3 regions of the Bradyrhizobium sp. UFLA05-109 genome follow, and region 2 is predicted to be linked to each of the others. Evidence: predicted binding sites of a transcription regulator. Region 2 holds the regulator's gene; each other region holds the start of a gene.

Region 1 (4,960 bases), on a different contig from region 2:
TCGGGTCAACAAGCCCGAGATTCTTGCCCTTGAGGTCCTCGATCTTCTGGTACGGCGACTTCGCCAGCACGTAGAACACGGAGTAATAGCCCTTCGAGCCGTCGGAATTGACGTCGATGACGAAGGCATCGGTCTTCACGCCGGTGAGGCGGGCGCGCGCAAAGGACGCCGGACCGTAATAGCCGATATGGATATTGCCGGCGCGCTGGCCCTCGATGAGGGCAGCGTAGTCATTTGCAACACGCAGCGTGACCTTGATGCCGAGTTCCTTGGACAGATAGCTGATGAAGGGGGCGTAGCGCTCGGTAGTGCCCGAGCCGTTCTCGGCCGGGATCGCCGCAAAGGTGATCTCCGGATATTTTGCCCTCCAATCCTCGGCGGAAGCGGAAGCGGAGAAAGCCAGTGCGGCGGCGCCGGCAAGGACGATGCGACGAGTGATCATGATACCCTCTTGATCGGTTGAACGCGGTGAACACAAAAAAATTGGGTCGCCGCTCAGGCGGCGGCAGCGGTGCCGAGTGCCGGAACACCTTCGGGCGCGGGCAGCGGCGTGCCGCCCATGACTTCACTGGCTTCGAGATCGTAGAGCTCGCGCGCCACGTGCTCGGTGAGCGCCGACGGCGCGCCATCGAACACCACGCGGCCCGCCGCCATGCCGATCAGGCGATCGCAGTAGCTGCGCGCCAGATCGAGCGAATGCAGGTTGCAGATCACGGTGATGCCGAAATGCTTGTTGATGCGCAGCAACGCATCCATCACGATTTTGGTGTTGCGCGGGTCGAGCGAGGCGATCGGCTCGTCGGCTAGGATGAGATCGGGCTGCTGCACCAGCGCGCGGGCGATCGCGACGCGCTGCTGCTGGCCACCGGAAAGCTGGTCAGTGCGCTGGGCCGCGAGCGAGGCCATGTCGAACTGCTCCAGCGCCGACATCGCCAGCGCCTTGTCCTCTTCCAGCCAGGTCTGCGTGAGCGAGCGCCAGGCCGGCATCGCGGCAAGGCGTCCCATCAGCACGTTGGTGAGCACGTCGAGACGGCCGACGAGATTGAACTGCTGGAAGATCATCGCAGCGCGGGCGCGCCATTGCCGCAGCTCCTTGCCGCGCAGCGCGGTGACGTCGACGCCGTCGAACAGGATGCGTCCCTCTGTTGGTGTCACCAGGCGATTGATGGTCCGCAGCAAGGTCGACTTGCCAGCGCCGGAACGGCCGATCACGCCGACAAAGCCGCCGGGGGTGATCTCAAACGAAGCACCATCCACCGCGGCTTTTGTGCCGAAGCGGCACGTCAGACCTTCAAGCACCAGCATGCAGGGGCTCCCAACTAGCTGGGGCCACCGCTAACGCCGCCGCTTTACATTTGTGTGACAGGGCCACTGCGGTGCGGCGATCCTACGCACCTCGTCCCCCGTCATCTCTGCGTCATGACATCGTCATCAAGCCGCTCGAAGACGAGATCCCTCCCCCCTTTTGACGGATGCACCATGGTCGCCAAAGCGCTTTCGGTCCAACCGACCATCGATCCCACCGCCAAGCTGCACGAGATCAAGCTCGGCGCCTATTGCGAGGTCGGCGCGCGCACGATCCTGCACGAGGTGACGATGGGCGACTATTCCTACGTTGTGAACGATTCCCAGATCACCTACACGACAATCGGAAAATTCTGCTCGATCGCGGCGATGACGCGCATCAATCCCGGCAATCACCCGATGCAGCGCGCCAGCCAGGCGCATTTCACCTATCGCGCGAGTGCCTATTTTCCGGGTGAGAGCGACGAGGCCGAGTTCTTCGAGTGGCGGCGCCAGCATCACGTCCGCATCGGCCATGACGTCTGGATCGGCCACGGTGCGATCGTGCTGCCGGGCCGCAATATCGGCACCGGCGCCGTGGTAGCCGCAGGTGCCATCGTCACCAAGGACGTGCCCGCCTACACGATCGTCGCAGGTAATCCGGCCCGCCCGGTCCGGCGGCGGTTCTCCGACGAGATCGCCGGCCGCCTGGCAAGGCTCGCGTGGTGGGACTGGGATCACGAAAGCTTGCGTGAGGCCTTGCCTGATTTCCGCAAGCTCGGGATTGAAGATTTCCTCGCAAAGTACGAAGCACGGATCGTTGCCAACCAATCCTCTCCCAGCAAGCGAAGCGTCCTCGCGTGACCGAAATATTCCTTGAAGGCGGCCGGGCCCTGATCGGCACGGAGATCGTCGAAACCTCACTCGTCGTTTCCGGACAGGACATCGCAGCGATCGACCGCGGCCGCGGTCGCGTACCGCTTGCGATCGACGCCCGCAATCTTTTGCTCCTGCCGGGCATCGTCGACCTGCATGGCGATGCCTTCGAGCGGCAGATGATGCCGCGCCCGGGCGTCGACTTCCCGATCGACGTGGCGCTCGCCGACAGCGACCGGCAGGTCGTCAGCAACGGCATCACCACCGTCTTCCATGGCACGACATGGTCGTGGGAACCGGGCCTGCGCTCTGGCGACAATGCGCGGCGCCTGCTGGAGGCGATCGAGCGGCTACGCCCGCAATTGGCTGCCGACACCCGCTTCCATCTACGGCACGAGACCTACAATCTCGATGCAGAGGACGAGATCGGCCAATGGCTCGCCGAAGGACGGATCGATCTGTTCGCCTTCAACGATCACATGGCTGCGACCATCCGCGATCTGGCAAAGCCGAACAAGCGCGGCCGCTTGGTTGACCGGACCGGACTGTCCGACACGGCTTTTGAAGAGCTGGTCGGCCGTATCGCCGCTCGCGCGGCGGACGTCCCGGCGACGACTGCGCGGCTTGCTGCCGCGGTGCGCGCGGCCGAGGTGCGGATGCTCTCGCATGACGACGCAACGCCGGCGATGCGCAAGGCGTATCGTGACATGGGCGCCACGATCGCCGAATTTCCAGTCAACGAGGAAACCGCGCGGGAAGCAGCAAGCGCAGGCGACGCCATCATCTATGGCGCGCCGAATGTGGTGCGTGGCGGCAGCCATACCGGCTGGACCAAGGCGTCCGACATGATCGCCAAAGGGCTCTGCTCGGTGCTGGCCTCCGACTATTACTATCCGGCGCAATTGCTCGCCGCCTTCCGGCTCGCCGCTGATGGCGTGCTTCCACTGGCGCAGGCCTGGAAGCTGATCTCGGAAGCCCCGGCAGAGGCCGCAGGCCTCTCCGATCGCGGTATGATCAAGGAGGGACAGCGCGCCGACATCCTGCTGGTCGACGATACCGTGCCGCTGCGGCCGCGGGTGGTCGCGGTGATCGCCGCTGGCAAGCTCGTCTACCTCACCGATGGCACGCGCCTGCTGGGCTCAATCGCGACGCCGCGTGAAGCTGTCGCCACCGTCTGAACCCGCTATACCTGAGGCGATGACCGATTTTCCCCGCTACGCGATCTACTATGCCGCCGATGCCGACAGCATGCTGTCGCGCTTCGGCGCCGAGCTGCTTGGCTATGATGCCCATAGCGGCCGTGAGTTGCCTTTCCCTGCCGAAGCGCTGCATCTTGCAGCCGATTGGCACGACGTCACGGCCGATCCCCGCAAATACGGTTTTCACGGCACGCTGAAGGCGCCGATGGCGCTGGCGGGCGGCAAGACCGAGGCCGAGCTGGTTGCGGCGTGCGCAGCGTTTGCCAGCAAGCCGCGGCCGATTCCCGTGATTCGTCCGATCGTGGATTCCATCAGCGGCTTCATTGCGGTGATCCCGTCCGAGCCCGTCAGCGAATTGACCCAGCTTGCCGCCGACTGCGTGCGCGATTTCGATGCGTTCCGCGCGTCGCTGACGGCGAACGATCGCGCGAGGCGCAACCCGGATGGGCTGCCCGAGCGGCAGCGCGACTATCTCGATCGCTGGGGCTACCCTTACGTGATGGAAGAATTCCGCTTCCACATGACGCTCACGGGCCGGCTCGATGCAGAGCGGCGTGCACCGATCGTCGAGATGCTGCGGAAGCGGTTTGCGGAGCTGCGCCTTGTAACGCTTGCCATCGACCGCATCGCGCTGTTTCGCCAGGAAAACGCCGCGGCACGCTTTCACATCATCGGCGAGTGGCCGCTCGCCAGCTAAGGCTCATCACCAGCTCGCGAGGTTGAACGCGAGAGCGACGGCGCCGACCAGGACGAGGCTCGCGGCCCAAGCCGCATCCAGATTGAACCAGCTTCGCGACACGAACTTAAGACCGAGATAGCGGTAGACCAGCCACGCAAGGCAACCACCCACGATGATCATCGCAACGACGTGCGTTAGCGAAACCAGCACCGCCATCGCAAGATTCGCCGTGACGAGGGTGCCGGCCGCCTGATGGGCCGCGTCGAGGTCAGCGGCCTGGCATAGCCCGAGATAGATCGGCACGAGCATCAACGCAGCACCGTGGGCGATGGCGACGGCGAACGACCAGAGCGCCAATTGCGTTGGCGGTATCCGCGCCAGCGTCCGCGGATGACGGCGATCAACCAGACGAAATATGCCGAAACCGATCACGAGGAGGCTCGCGCCGAGCTGGATCGGCCGCTGCCACTCGGCCAGCGCCAGCAATAGCGCGAACGGCAGGAGCACCAAAAACGTCGCCAGCAGATGGCCGGCCGACAGCGCCCCGAGCGCGCCAAACAGCGCGCGTGGACTTCGTTCCATAAGTCCTGCCGAAACCGCGAGCGGCCACCCCATTCCCGGGTTGACGCCATGATAGATGCCGCTCGCAATGAGAGCGAGCCAGAGCCAGGCAAGGGTCCGGCTCGCCTCTCCCCAATCTAGGCCGACGGATAGCAAAAGGAGTCCGTCGAGCAGTCGCCGCCCTCAAGCCTGATCTGGTGGGCCCGATAGCCTTCCGGGAAGCTGACGAAATAATCGCTGGCGAGTTCGAGTCCGCCGTTGCGACCGACATTGGCCATCACTTCGACGCCGGGAACGCCATCCGGATAGAACTGATCGTCCCAGGTCGAGTAGAGCGAGTTGGTCCAGTACACGCGCTTGC
Region 2 (4,960 bases):
GGCGCACCACCTTGATCACGCATTCCATCGCCTCAGCGCCGGAATTGCAGAAGAACACGAAGTCCGCAAAGCTCTCGTTGCAGAGCCTGACCGCGAGCTTCTCGCCATCCGGGCTCTGGAACAGGTTCGACATGTGCCAGAGCTTTGTCGCCTGCTCCTGCAGGGCCTTGACCAGATGCGGATGTGCGTGACCGAGCGCATTCACGGCGACACCCGATGTGAAATCGAGATAGCGCTCGCCACTGGTTGCGACCAGCCAGCAGCCTTCGCCGCGCTCGAAGCCGAGCTCGGCCCTGGCGAAAACGGGAAGCAGATGCGTCGCGGCGCTCTTGGTCATGACGGTCACTTGGATGTTGGGGCCGGCTGAGGCTGCGTTGCGCAGCGCATCATTGACCTGCCCGGAAAACGAAACGTGCCGCCTTTTAAGGGCGGCACGTGACACCATTTTATGCTTGGAAAAACCGCTGTCAATGCCGCCAGAAGGCCGTGCGAGGCGCGCGGCCCGTAGTCTTGCGGTGGCGATTTTGAGAGTTTTTTAAGACGGAACATGTGGACGCGGAGCCGCAGACTCTTGCGCGGGAGTCACGCCATATTGTAGCGTTTCTCCTGTCAGATACGACATCTCGTGCAGCAGTTCTGATCCTCTAAGTCCTCATGTACCGGCGTAACGTTCAGGTGCGTTTTTCGCGCCCGGCGAGCCTTAAGGGATTCTGACGGCACGGGTTTTTCGAGGCTTAGACATCGCCACGTGGCCCCAAGGATTGGCTGGCGCGCGGCGAGGGGAAGGGTGCAATGACGGTTTTGACCTGGTCCGACGATCGCGTCGAGCAATTGAAAAAGCTCTGGGAAGCCGGGCTTTCGGCCAGCCAGATCGCTGCCGAACTCGGGAATGTGACGCGCAACGCCGTAATCGGCAAGGTGCACCGGCTGGGCCTGTCCGGTCGCGCCAAGACCCCGTCCTCGGCGGCTCCCCGGCCGCGCAAGGCACGCCCCGCGCAGCACATGATGCGGGTGAGCCGGCCGATCTCGCGCGGCAACACCGCCCTCGCCCAAGCCTTCGAGGTCGAGGTGGAGCCCGATCCCATCACCTATGACAATGTCGTACCGATGAGCCAGCGCCTGTCGCTGCTCGAGCTCAACGAAGCGACCTGCCACTGGCCGGTCGGCGATCCCTCGAGCCCGGATTTCTTCTTCTGCGGCGGCAAGTCGCTCTCGGGCCTGCCCTATTGCGCGCAGCACTCGCGCGTCGCCTACCAGCCGGCGGCGGATCGTCGGCGCGCACCGGCTAAGCCGGGAACACGCTGAGTTCAGCCACAAACGACAACGTCCCGGCGCAGGGCCGGGACGCCTGATCGAGAAACGTCAGCGCGCCATTTGGCGCGCTTTTTTTTACGTTTGCTCAGCCTTCGCGAAACGATCATCCAGCGCGTAGCCGGCGCCGCGGACCGTGCGGATCGGATCCTGCTCGCGGCCGAGATTGAGCAGCTTGCGCAGACGGCCGATATGGACGTCGACGGTGCGCTCATCGATATAGATGTCACGGCCCCAGACGCTGTCGAGCAGCTGCTCGCGCGAGAACACCCGGCCGGGATGCTCCAGGAAGAACTCCAGGAGGCGATATTCGGTCGGGCCGAGGTCGATCGGCCTGCCCGAGCGGGCGACGCGGCGCTTCTCGCGGTCGAGCTCGATGTCGCCATAGGCGAGTATGGTCGCAAGCCGCTCGGGGCTTGCACGCCGCAGGAGGCCCTTCACGCGTGCGAGCAACTCGGGCACCGAGAACGGCTTGACGATGTAGTCGTCGGCGCCGGTCGCAAGCCCGCGCACCCGCTCGCTCTCCTCACCGCGCGCCGTGAGCATGATGATCGGCAGCTGCTTGGTCTCGGGCCTGGCGCGAAGCCTGCGACACAGCTCGATGCCGGACAGGCCCGGCAGCATCCAGTCGAGCACGATCAGGTCGGGGATGTGCTCTTTGAGACGGGTGTCGGCGTCGTCGCCGCGCATCACCGTCTCGACATCGTAGCCGTCGCCTTCGAGGTTATAGCGCAATAGCTCGGTCAGCGCTTCCTCGTCCTCAACAACCAGAATGCGTGCGCCCATGGCGTCGTCGCTCCTTAAGTGTTCGGCACGGTCGTGGCGAAGGTGGTCATGTCGCCCTTCGGACGCTTGTCCGCGATGGCCTGACCTTCGATCATATAGAAGACGGTCTCGGCGATGTTGGTCGCATGGTCGCCGATCCGCTCGATATTCTTGGCGCAGAACATCAAATGGATGCAGAACGAAATGTTGCGCGGATCCTCCATCATGTAGGTCAGGAGCTCGCGGAACAGCGAAGTGCAGATCGCGTCGACCTCCTCGTCGCCCTTCCACACCATCATCGCCGCTGGCAGATCATGCGCGGCATAGGCGTCCAGCACCGACTTGACCTGCTGCTGCACGAGGTCGGTCATGTGCTCCAGGCCGCGGAACAGCTTTAGCGGATGGAAATCGGTCTCGAGCGCGGCGACGCGCTTGCCCATGTTCTTGGCGAGGTCGCCGATGCGCTCCAGATCGGTCGCAACGCGCATGGCGCCGACGATCTCGCGCAGGTCGACAGCCATCGGCTGGCGGCGCGCGATCGTGAGCACGGCGCGCTCCTCGATCTTCTTCTGGAGCGCGTCGATCTCGGCGTCGGTTGCTACCACGCGCTGGCCGAGCGCGACGTCACGGCGGATCAGCGCATCGACGGAATCGACGATCATGCGCTCGGCAAGGCCACCCATCTCCGCAACGAGCCGCGTAAGCTCCTGGAGGTCGGTGTCGAAGGCCTTTGCGGTATGTTCAGAAGCCATTTCCTGTCTCCTCAGCCGAAGCGGCCGGTGATGTAGTCCTGGGTACGCCGGTCGCTGGGCGACGTGAAGATCTTGCTGGTCTCGTCGAACTCGATGAGCTCGCCGAGATACATGAAGGCGGTCTTGTCGGAGACGCGCGCCGCCTGCTGCATGTTGTGGGTGACGATCGCGATCGTGTAGTTCTCGGCGAGCTCCTGGATCAGCTCCTCGACCTTGGCGGTCGAGATCGGATCGAGCGCCGAGCAGGGCTCGTCGAACAGGATCACCTCGGGGCGCACCGCCACGGTGCGGGCGATGCAGAGACGCTGCTGCTGGCCACCGGAGAGCGACAGGCCGGAGGCGTTGAGCTTGTCCTTGACTTCGTTCCACAGCGCACCACCGCGCAGCGCCTTCTCGACCCGGTCGTCCATCTCGGACTTGGAGATCTTCTCATAGAGGCGGATGCCGAAGGCGATGTTCTCATAGATCGTCATCGGGAACGGCGTCGGCTTCTGGAACACCATGCCGACCCGGGCACGCAGCAGGTTGAGGTCGAGCTTGGGGTCGAGGATGTTGGTCTGGTCCAGCATCAGCTGACCGGTGGCGCGCTGCCCCGGATAGAGATCGTACATCCGGTTGAAGATGCGCAGCAGGGTCGACTTGCCGCAGCCGGACGGGCCGATGAACGCCGTGACGCGGTTGGTGCCGAGCGTCATGTTGATGTTCTTCAGCGCGTGGTGTTCGCCGTAATAAAAGTTGAGGTTGCGCACCGTCACCTTGGCCGGAGCCTCAGGCAGCGTCGGCGAGGCCTGACGCCCGGTGGAACCTACGGAAACGGACAGATCGCTCATTTTGCAGTCCTCTCGGCGCCAAGAATGCGCGCGCCAATGTTCAGGGCAAGCACGGTCAGGGTGATCAGAAGCGCCCCGCTCCAGGCCAGTTGCTTCCAATAGGCGTAGGGGCTCTGAACGAAGTTGTTGATGGTGACCGGCAGGTTCGCCATCGTCTTGTTCAGGCTCAGGCTGAAGAACTGGTTCGACAGCGCGGTGAACAGTAGCGGCGCGGTCTCGCCGGCGACGCGGGCGGTCGCGAGCAGCACGCCGGTGATGAGGCCGGAGCGCGCCGCGCGGTAGGCGATCCGCTTGATCACCAGCGAGCGTGGCAGACCGAGGGCGGAAGCCGCCTCACGCAACGCGTTCGGCACCAGCAACAGCATGTCCTCGGTGGTGCGCAGCACGACCGGGATCACGATGACGGCGAGCGCCAGCGCGCCGGCGATCGCGGAGAAGCCACGCATCGGCACCACCACCGCGCCATAGATGAACAGGCCGATGATGATCGAGGGCGCCGACAAGAGGATGTCGTTGATGAAGCGGATCACCGAGGTCAGCTTGTCGTTGCGGCCGTATTCGGCGAGATAGGTGCCGGCGAACATGCCGAGCGGTGCGCCGATGCCGACGCCGATCACGGTCATGATGATCGAACCGATGATGGCGTTGCGCAGGCCGCCTTCGGTCGAGCCCGGGGGCGGAGTGTCCGCGACGAAGATCTGAAGGTTCAGACCGGTGATGCCGTTGTAGAGCAGCGTGATCAGGATCAGCGCGAGCCAGGTGACGCCAAAGGCGGCGGCACCGATGCAGAGACCGCGGACGACGATGTCCTTGCGGCGGCGACGTGCGTAAATCGGGTTCATGTTACTTCCCCGCCTTCTTTTCGAGACGCAGCAGCATCAGCCGCGCGCCTGCGAGCACGAAGAACGTCAGCACGAACAGCAGGAGGCCGAGCAGGATCAGGCCTGACTGGTGCAGGCCGTCGCTCTCGGCGAACTCGCTCGCGATCGCCGCCGAGATCGTGGTGCCCGGCGCGAAGATCGAGGACGATATACGGAAGGAATTGCCGATGATGAAGGTCACCGCCATGGTCTCGCCCAGCGCGCGGCCGAGGGCGAGCATGACGCCGCCGATGATGCCGACGCGCGTATAGGGGATCACCACGCTGCGCACGACCTCCCAGGTGGTGCAGCCGACGCCGTAGGCGGCCTCTTTGAGGACCGGCGGCACAGTCTTGAACACGTCGACCGAGATCGAGGTGATGAAGGGCAGCACCATGATCGCAAGGATCAGCGCGGCGTTGAACAGGCTGAGATAGGACGG
Region 3 (4,960 bases), on a different contig from region 2:
CGGTCGGCCTCGTCCCCGCGGCGCTTGTCCTCACGACCATTGCGGCCAGTGCCGAGGGCGGCAAATCCGCGGCTCCGTCTGAATTTCTTCTCGTGGCGCAGATCGTGGTCCTGATCGCCGTGGGCCGCGGCCTCGGCGAGGTCATGCAGCGCGCCGGGCAGCCTTCGGTGATCGGCGAATTGCTTGCCGGCATCCTGCTCGGGCCGTCATTGTTCGGCTGGATCTGGCCCGAAGCGCAGCAGGCGGTCTTCCCGAAGACGCCGGAGCAGAAGGCGATGATCGATGGCATCGCCCAGTTCGGCATTTTGCTCTTGTTGCTGCTGACCGGCATGGAAACCGACCTCAAGCTGGTCAGGAAGATTGGCAAGGCGGCGATCGTGATCTCGATTGCCGGCATCATCGTTCCCTTCGCCTGCGGCTTCGCGCTCGGCGAATTCCTGCCCGATGCGCTCTTGCCCAATCCGCAGCAGCGGCTGGTGGCATCGCTGTTCATGGGCACGGCGCTGTCGATCTCGTCGGTGAAGATCGTGGCCGTGGTCGTACGCGAGATGAACTTCATGCGCCGCAATGTCGGCCAGATCATCGTCGCGACCGCCGTCATCGACGACACCATCGGCTGGATCATCATCGCTGTTATCTTCAGCCTCGCATCGCAAGGCACGCTCGATGTCGCTTCCGTCGCCAAGGCCGTGATCGGTACGCTGGCCTTCCTCGCCGTCAGCTTCACCGTCGGCCGGCGGCTGGTGTTCCAGCTCATCCGCTGGGCCAACGATACCCTCGTCAGCACCGCGCCGGTTATTACCGTGATCCTGCTGCTGATGGGCGCCATGGCGCTGATCACACATCTGATAGGCGTGCACACCGTGCTCGGCGCCTTCGTCGCCGGCATCCTGGTCGGGGAGTCCCCGATCCTGACCCGGCAGATCGACGAGCGACTGCGCGGATTGATCTCGAGCTTCTTCATGCCGGTGTTCTTCGGTCTCGCCGGGCTCAGCGCAGATCTCTCGGTGCTTCGCGATCCCTATCTGCTGATGCTCACCGGGCTGCTCGTCCTGATCGCGAGCGTCGGCAAGTTCGGCGGCGCGTTTGTCGGCGGCACCGTAGGCGGTCTGAGCTACCGGGAATCGCTGGCGCTCGCGAGCGGGATGAACGCGCGCGGCTCGACAGAGGTCATCATCGCGACCATCGGCCTCTCCATCGGCGTGCTCAGCCAGAACCTGTTCACGATGATCGTGACGATGGCGATCGTGACGACAATGGCAATGCCGCCGATGCTGCGCGCGGCGCTGTCGAAGCTGCCGATGAACAAGGAAGAGAGGGAGCGGCTGGAGCGCGAGGAATTCGAGAAACGCGGTTTTGTAGCCAATCTCGAGCGGCCCTTGCTGGCGCTGGACGAGAGCGTCAATGCCACCTTTGCTGCCCACATCGCGGGCCTGATCGCCGGCACGCGCGGCCTGCCGATCACGGTGCTGCATATTGGCCGACGAGCGGAGGAACAAAGAAAGGAAAAGGGAGCCAGCGAAGGGGAGAGTCACGAAGCCGTGGTGAAGAAAGCTGCCGAAGCCGTCGCCGGCGATGGCGGCGGAGAGGGTGGCCATGTCGACGTGATCACGCGAACCAGGCGGGCGGAGCTGGGCGAGGCGATCGCCGACGAAGCGCGGAAGGGTTTTGACCTGCTGGTCGTGGGCGTCGACAAGGTCACCGCGACCAAGGACCGTTTCGATCGGAAGGTCGAAGACATCGCAGCGCAGTTCGAAGGACCGCTTGCGATCGTGGCAGCCAAGGGCAAGCACTTGAAGCAACCGATGCCCGACGCGCTCAACATTCTCGTTCCGGTCTCCGGCAGCGGCGTCTCCAAGCGCGGCGCGGAAGTCGCGGTCGCGCTGGCGCAGGCGGGATCAGGCTCGCTCCGCGTGATCTATGTGGCGACGACCCGGGACAAAGGCGCGCAGCGCGGTGCGTCGCGCGGATTGAGCCAGGAGGCAGGCATTCTGAAGGACGCCAGCGATCTCGCCGCCCGTTACGACGTTGACATCACAACGACGTTGCGCGTGAGCCGGGCGCCGGAGGCGGCGATCCTCCGGGAAATCGAAACCACCGATGTCGATCTCGTGGTCATGGGCGTCGACCGCATCCAGGCCGATCGTCTCTCCTTGGGCGGCGTTGCTGATGCGGTGCTCAGGCAGTCGAAGGTTTCGGTGCTTCTGGTATCAAGCGGAGAGGCACGCCAGACGCCCGCAGAGAAAGCCTAGGACTTCACCTCGGCGGCTTCCAGGTCGGGCTCACCAGTCTTGGTTAACCCGTGCGTGTGGCGGCCACTCACAAGCGGGGCCACTTTGGACCCAAAGTGAAACGCGAAATTTGCTGGCGCCGACATTTCGTTTTTGTTACATTTTTGTGACATATGCCACACGTGCTGCTTGCTCGACTTGATAGGGTTGAGTCCATGATGGCGCTTTTCCGGCTACCGTTCATTTTCACCGCCCTTGTCATTGCGACCCAAAGCCTGGCCGCCGAGACCAAGGGTGCGGGCTCCACTTTCGTTTCGCCCGTGATGGCGAAATGGATCGACGCCTACAAGGCGACAACCGGCAACACTGTCACTTATCAAGCGGTGGGCTCGAGCATCGGCGTCGGCTTGATCAAGAAGGAAGCCGTCGATTTTGGCGCGACCGATATGCCGCTCGATCCGAAAGAGCTGGAGAAACTCGGCATGTTGCAATTCCCGATCGTGATCGGGGGCGTCGTTCCGGTCGTCAATATCGAGGGCGTGAAGCCGGGCCAGATTCGCTTCACAGGGCAGATGCTCGCGGACATCTACCTCGGCAGGCTGAGATCATGGAATGATCCGGCCATTCAGGCGATCAACCCTGATCTGAAGCTGCCGGCCAAGTCGATCACCGTCGTCCATCGCATCGATGGGTCCGGGACAACGTTCAACTGGTCGAACTATCTCTCGAAGGTCAGTTCGCAATGGAAGGCGAGCGTAGGAGAGGGCACCTCGGTCGAGTGGCCACTCGGGCTGGGCGGGAAAGGCAATGATGGCGTCGCCTCGCTCGTCAGTCTGGTCCCCGGCTCGATCGGTTACCTTGAATATTCCTACGCGCTGCAACGGCTCGACAGGATCTCCTTCGGCGCGGTGCAGAACAGCGCCGGCAACTTCGTCAGCCCCAATGCCGCATCATTCCAGGCAGCAGCCTCGAGCGCAGCCTGGACGACGGCGAAAGATTTCTATCTCGTTCTCACCAATGCTCCCGGGGAAGATGCATACCCCATCACGGCCACGACATTCGTGTTGATGCACAAGCAACCGAAGTCGCCGGAGAGGGCGGAAACCACCGTCGACTTCGTTCGCTGGTCCCTAGAAAGCGGCAGATCCCAGGCAGAAATGCTCAACTACGTTCCCTTGCCGGCCGCGTTGATTCAGCAAATCGAGTTGTATTGGCAGCAGAGCCTCCAAGCCGCCACGATGTCGGCATCGGCAGCCAGCAAGCAATGACATCTGAGGCGTTGTGCGCGTGGGAGCACCGCGTGCTCTGTGCTTGGCTTGCCGAGCGCCGCGGCACGGCCGATGACGATGGCATTACTGCCTCCCGTGGCGCTGTGTCGCCGCAGCCCGCCACCCACACCAATCGGCAAGTCCGTAACACACCACGATCTTGCACTACGCGTCGTGGACCTCGCGCTTTCGCAAGGTGGCCCGGTTATCCTTCAACAGCGGCCATACCGAGCACTTCCGGGATCGACGTCATGGGCCAGAAGCGGTCATCCAGCGTCAGAGTGATCGCATCCGACCAACCACCTATTTGCGGGCGAACGCCCAGCATTCCAACTCTACTTGGGCACCCAAAGCCAAACCGTTAGCGCCCAGCGCGGAACGCGCGGGCATATGCTCTGGTTTGAAATACGTCACATAAACCTTGTTGAATGCACCCCATTTTGACATGTCCGCGAGCATTGCGGTGCATTTGAAAACGTCGTCGAAAGTCAGGCCGTTTCCCTTCAAGACCTCTCCGATATTCTCCATCGTCTGCTTCGTCTCCGGTTCTATCCCACCCGAAGCCAACTCCATTTTGCCCGGCAAGACGCCGATTGCCCCTGACATATACAAAACGTCTCCAACCCGTACTGCCTGACTGAATGGCAATTTCGCCGCTGCCGCCGCAGGCGAGTTGTAGAAGTGAACTTGTTCGGTTTCCGCCGGTACCGGAGTGACAAACGAGATAGCGAACCCACCTGTACCAACCAACGTGAGCGCAGTGTTGAACAGTTTGTTCATTTCACCCTCCTCTTGGTGCTCTGAACTCCCGCCGCTTCATTCGATCCTCAATCAACGCTTGAGGACGACCAACGGAGGGTAACACGGCAGGTCGGGGCCAGCATGCCCGAAAACACGGTGACGCCGATCGACTTGCGGGCGCTGGCGCCAGCGCCGGTTGCGAGCACCAGCCGCACGACGCCGAGGATGAAGGCGAACGACGTCATCACCAATGCGGCGTAGGTCGGCGCTCTCAGTTCAGGCGTGAGGTGGGACCGCCCGCAAGACGTCCTTGAAGACGGCGAACTGCGCTTGAGACGCGCGCGGGCTGCATGAGCCAGCCTTCGCCTTTCAGCGCAAGTAGTCGTGCACGACCTTGCCCAGGCCGAGGGTCAGATCGGCGATAACGTGGACGCCCGACAAGACCTCGAGCACTGGCAGTTCGGCCACCGGTGCCAGCGCATGCGCGTGGAGGTCGAGCGCGGCCGGGCCGGTCCAGGCGCCTTTGACGGTAATGTCCTCGAGATAGTACTCGACGAGCTCGCAGATGCGCGGTGTGCCGTCGACATGCGGAATGATCTTGAGGAGGAAGTTCGGCGCCGCGAGCGATGCCTTCACCGCCGCCAAATCCGAAGTCTTGTGCTTGTAGCCCATTGAGCCGGTGGCGATGCGCACCGGGCCGTAGTCGAGCGTGCCGACAAG

What was found. Region 2 encodes PhoB, which activates phosphate uptake and scavenging genes when phosphate is short. Its sites were predicted from a motif close to TGTCATNNANCTGTCAT; they were not measured.
Region 1: phnC (phosphonate ABC transporter ATP-binding protein) is a predicted target of PhoB. The motif match lies at 1,416-1,432, and genes of this name have one in related genera.
Region 3: pstS (phosphate ABC transporter substrate-binding protein PstS) is a predicted target of PhoB. The motif match lies at 2,387-2,403, and genes of this name have one in related genera.

Annotation. Positions count from the first base shown of each region.
Region 1 covers NZ_JBBIAR010000051.1:45,647-50,606, reverse strand. Annotated here, with positions in the region: gene phnD (phosphonate ABC transporter substrate-binding protein) at 1-442, opposite strand, end outside; gene phnC (phosphonate ABC transporter ATP-binding protein) at 496-1,305, opposite strand; gene Q3C01_RS31045 (transferase hexapeptide repeat family protein) at 1,480-2,148, shown strand; gene Q3C01_RS31040 (alpha-D-ribose 1-methylphosphonate 5-triphosphate diphosphatase) at 2,145-3,338, shown strand; gene Q3C01_RS31035 (DUF1045 domain-containing protein) at 3,358-4,056, shown strand; gene Q3C01_RS31030 (hypothetical protein) at 4,063-4,653, opposite strand; gene Q3C01_RS31025 (selenium-binding protein SBP56-related protein) at 4,737-4,960, opposite strand, start outside.
Region 2 covers NZ_JBBIAR010000042.1:65,933-70,892, reverse strand. Annotated here, with positions in the region: gene Q3C01_RS27865 (aspartate aminotransferase family protein) at 1-337, opposite strand, end outside; gene Q3C01_RS27860 (GcrA family cell cycle regulator) at 793-1,305, shown strand; gene phoB (phosphate regulon transcriptional regulator PhoB) at 1,390-2,097, opposite strand; gene phoU (phosphate signaling complex protein PhoU) at 2,112-2,828, opposite strand; gene pstB (phosphate ABC transporter ATP-binding protein PstB) at 2,840-3,658, opposite strand; gene pstA (phosphate ABC transporter permease PstA) at 3,655-4,500, opposite strand; gene pstC (phosphate ABC transporter permease subunit PstC) at 4,502-4,960, opposite strand, start outside.
Region 3 covers NZ_JBBIAR010000032.1:60,623-65,582, reverse strand. Annotated here, with positions in the region: gene Q3C01_RS23455 (cation:proton antiporter domain-containing protein) at 1-2,252, shown strand, start outside; gene pstS (phosphate ABC transporter substrate-binding protein PstS) at 2,450-3,499, shown strand; gene Q3C01_RS23445 (RidA family protein) at 3,803-4,279, opposite strand; partial or broken gene Q3C01_RS23440 (efflux RND transporter permease subunit) at 4,354-4,488, opposite strand; gene Q3C01_RS23435 (acetoacetate decarboxylase) at 4,610-4,960, opposite strand, start outside.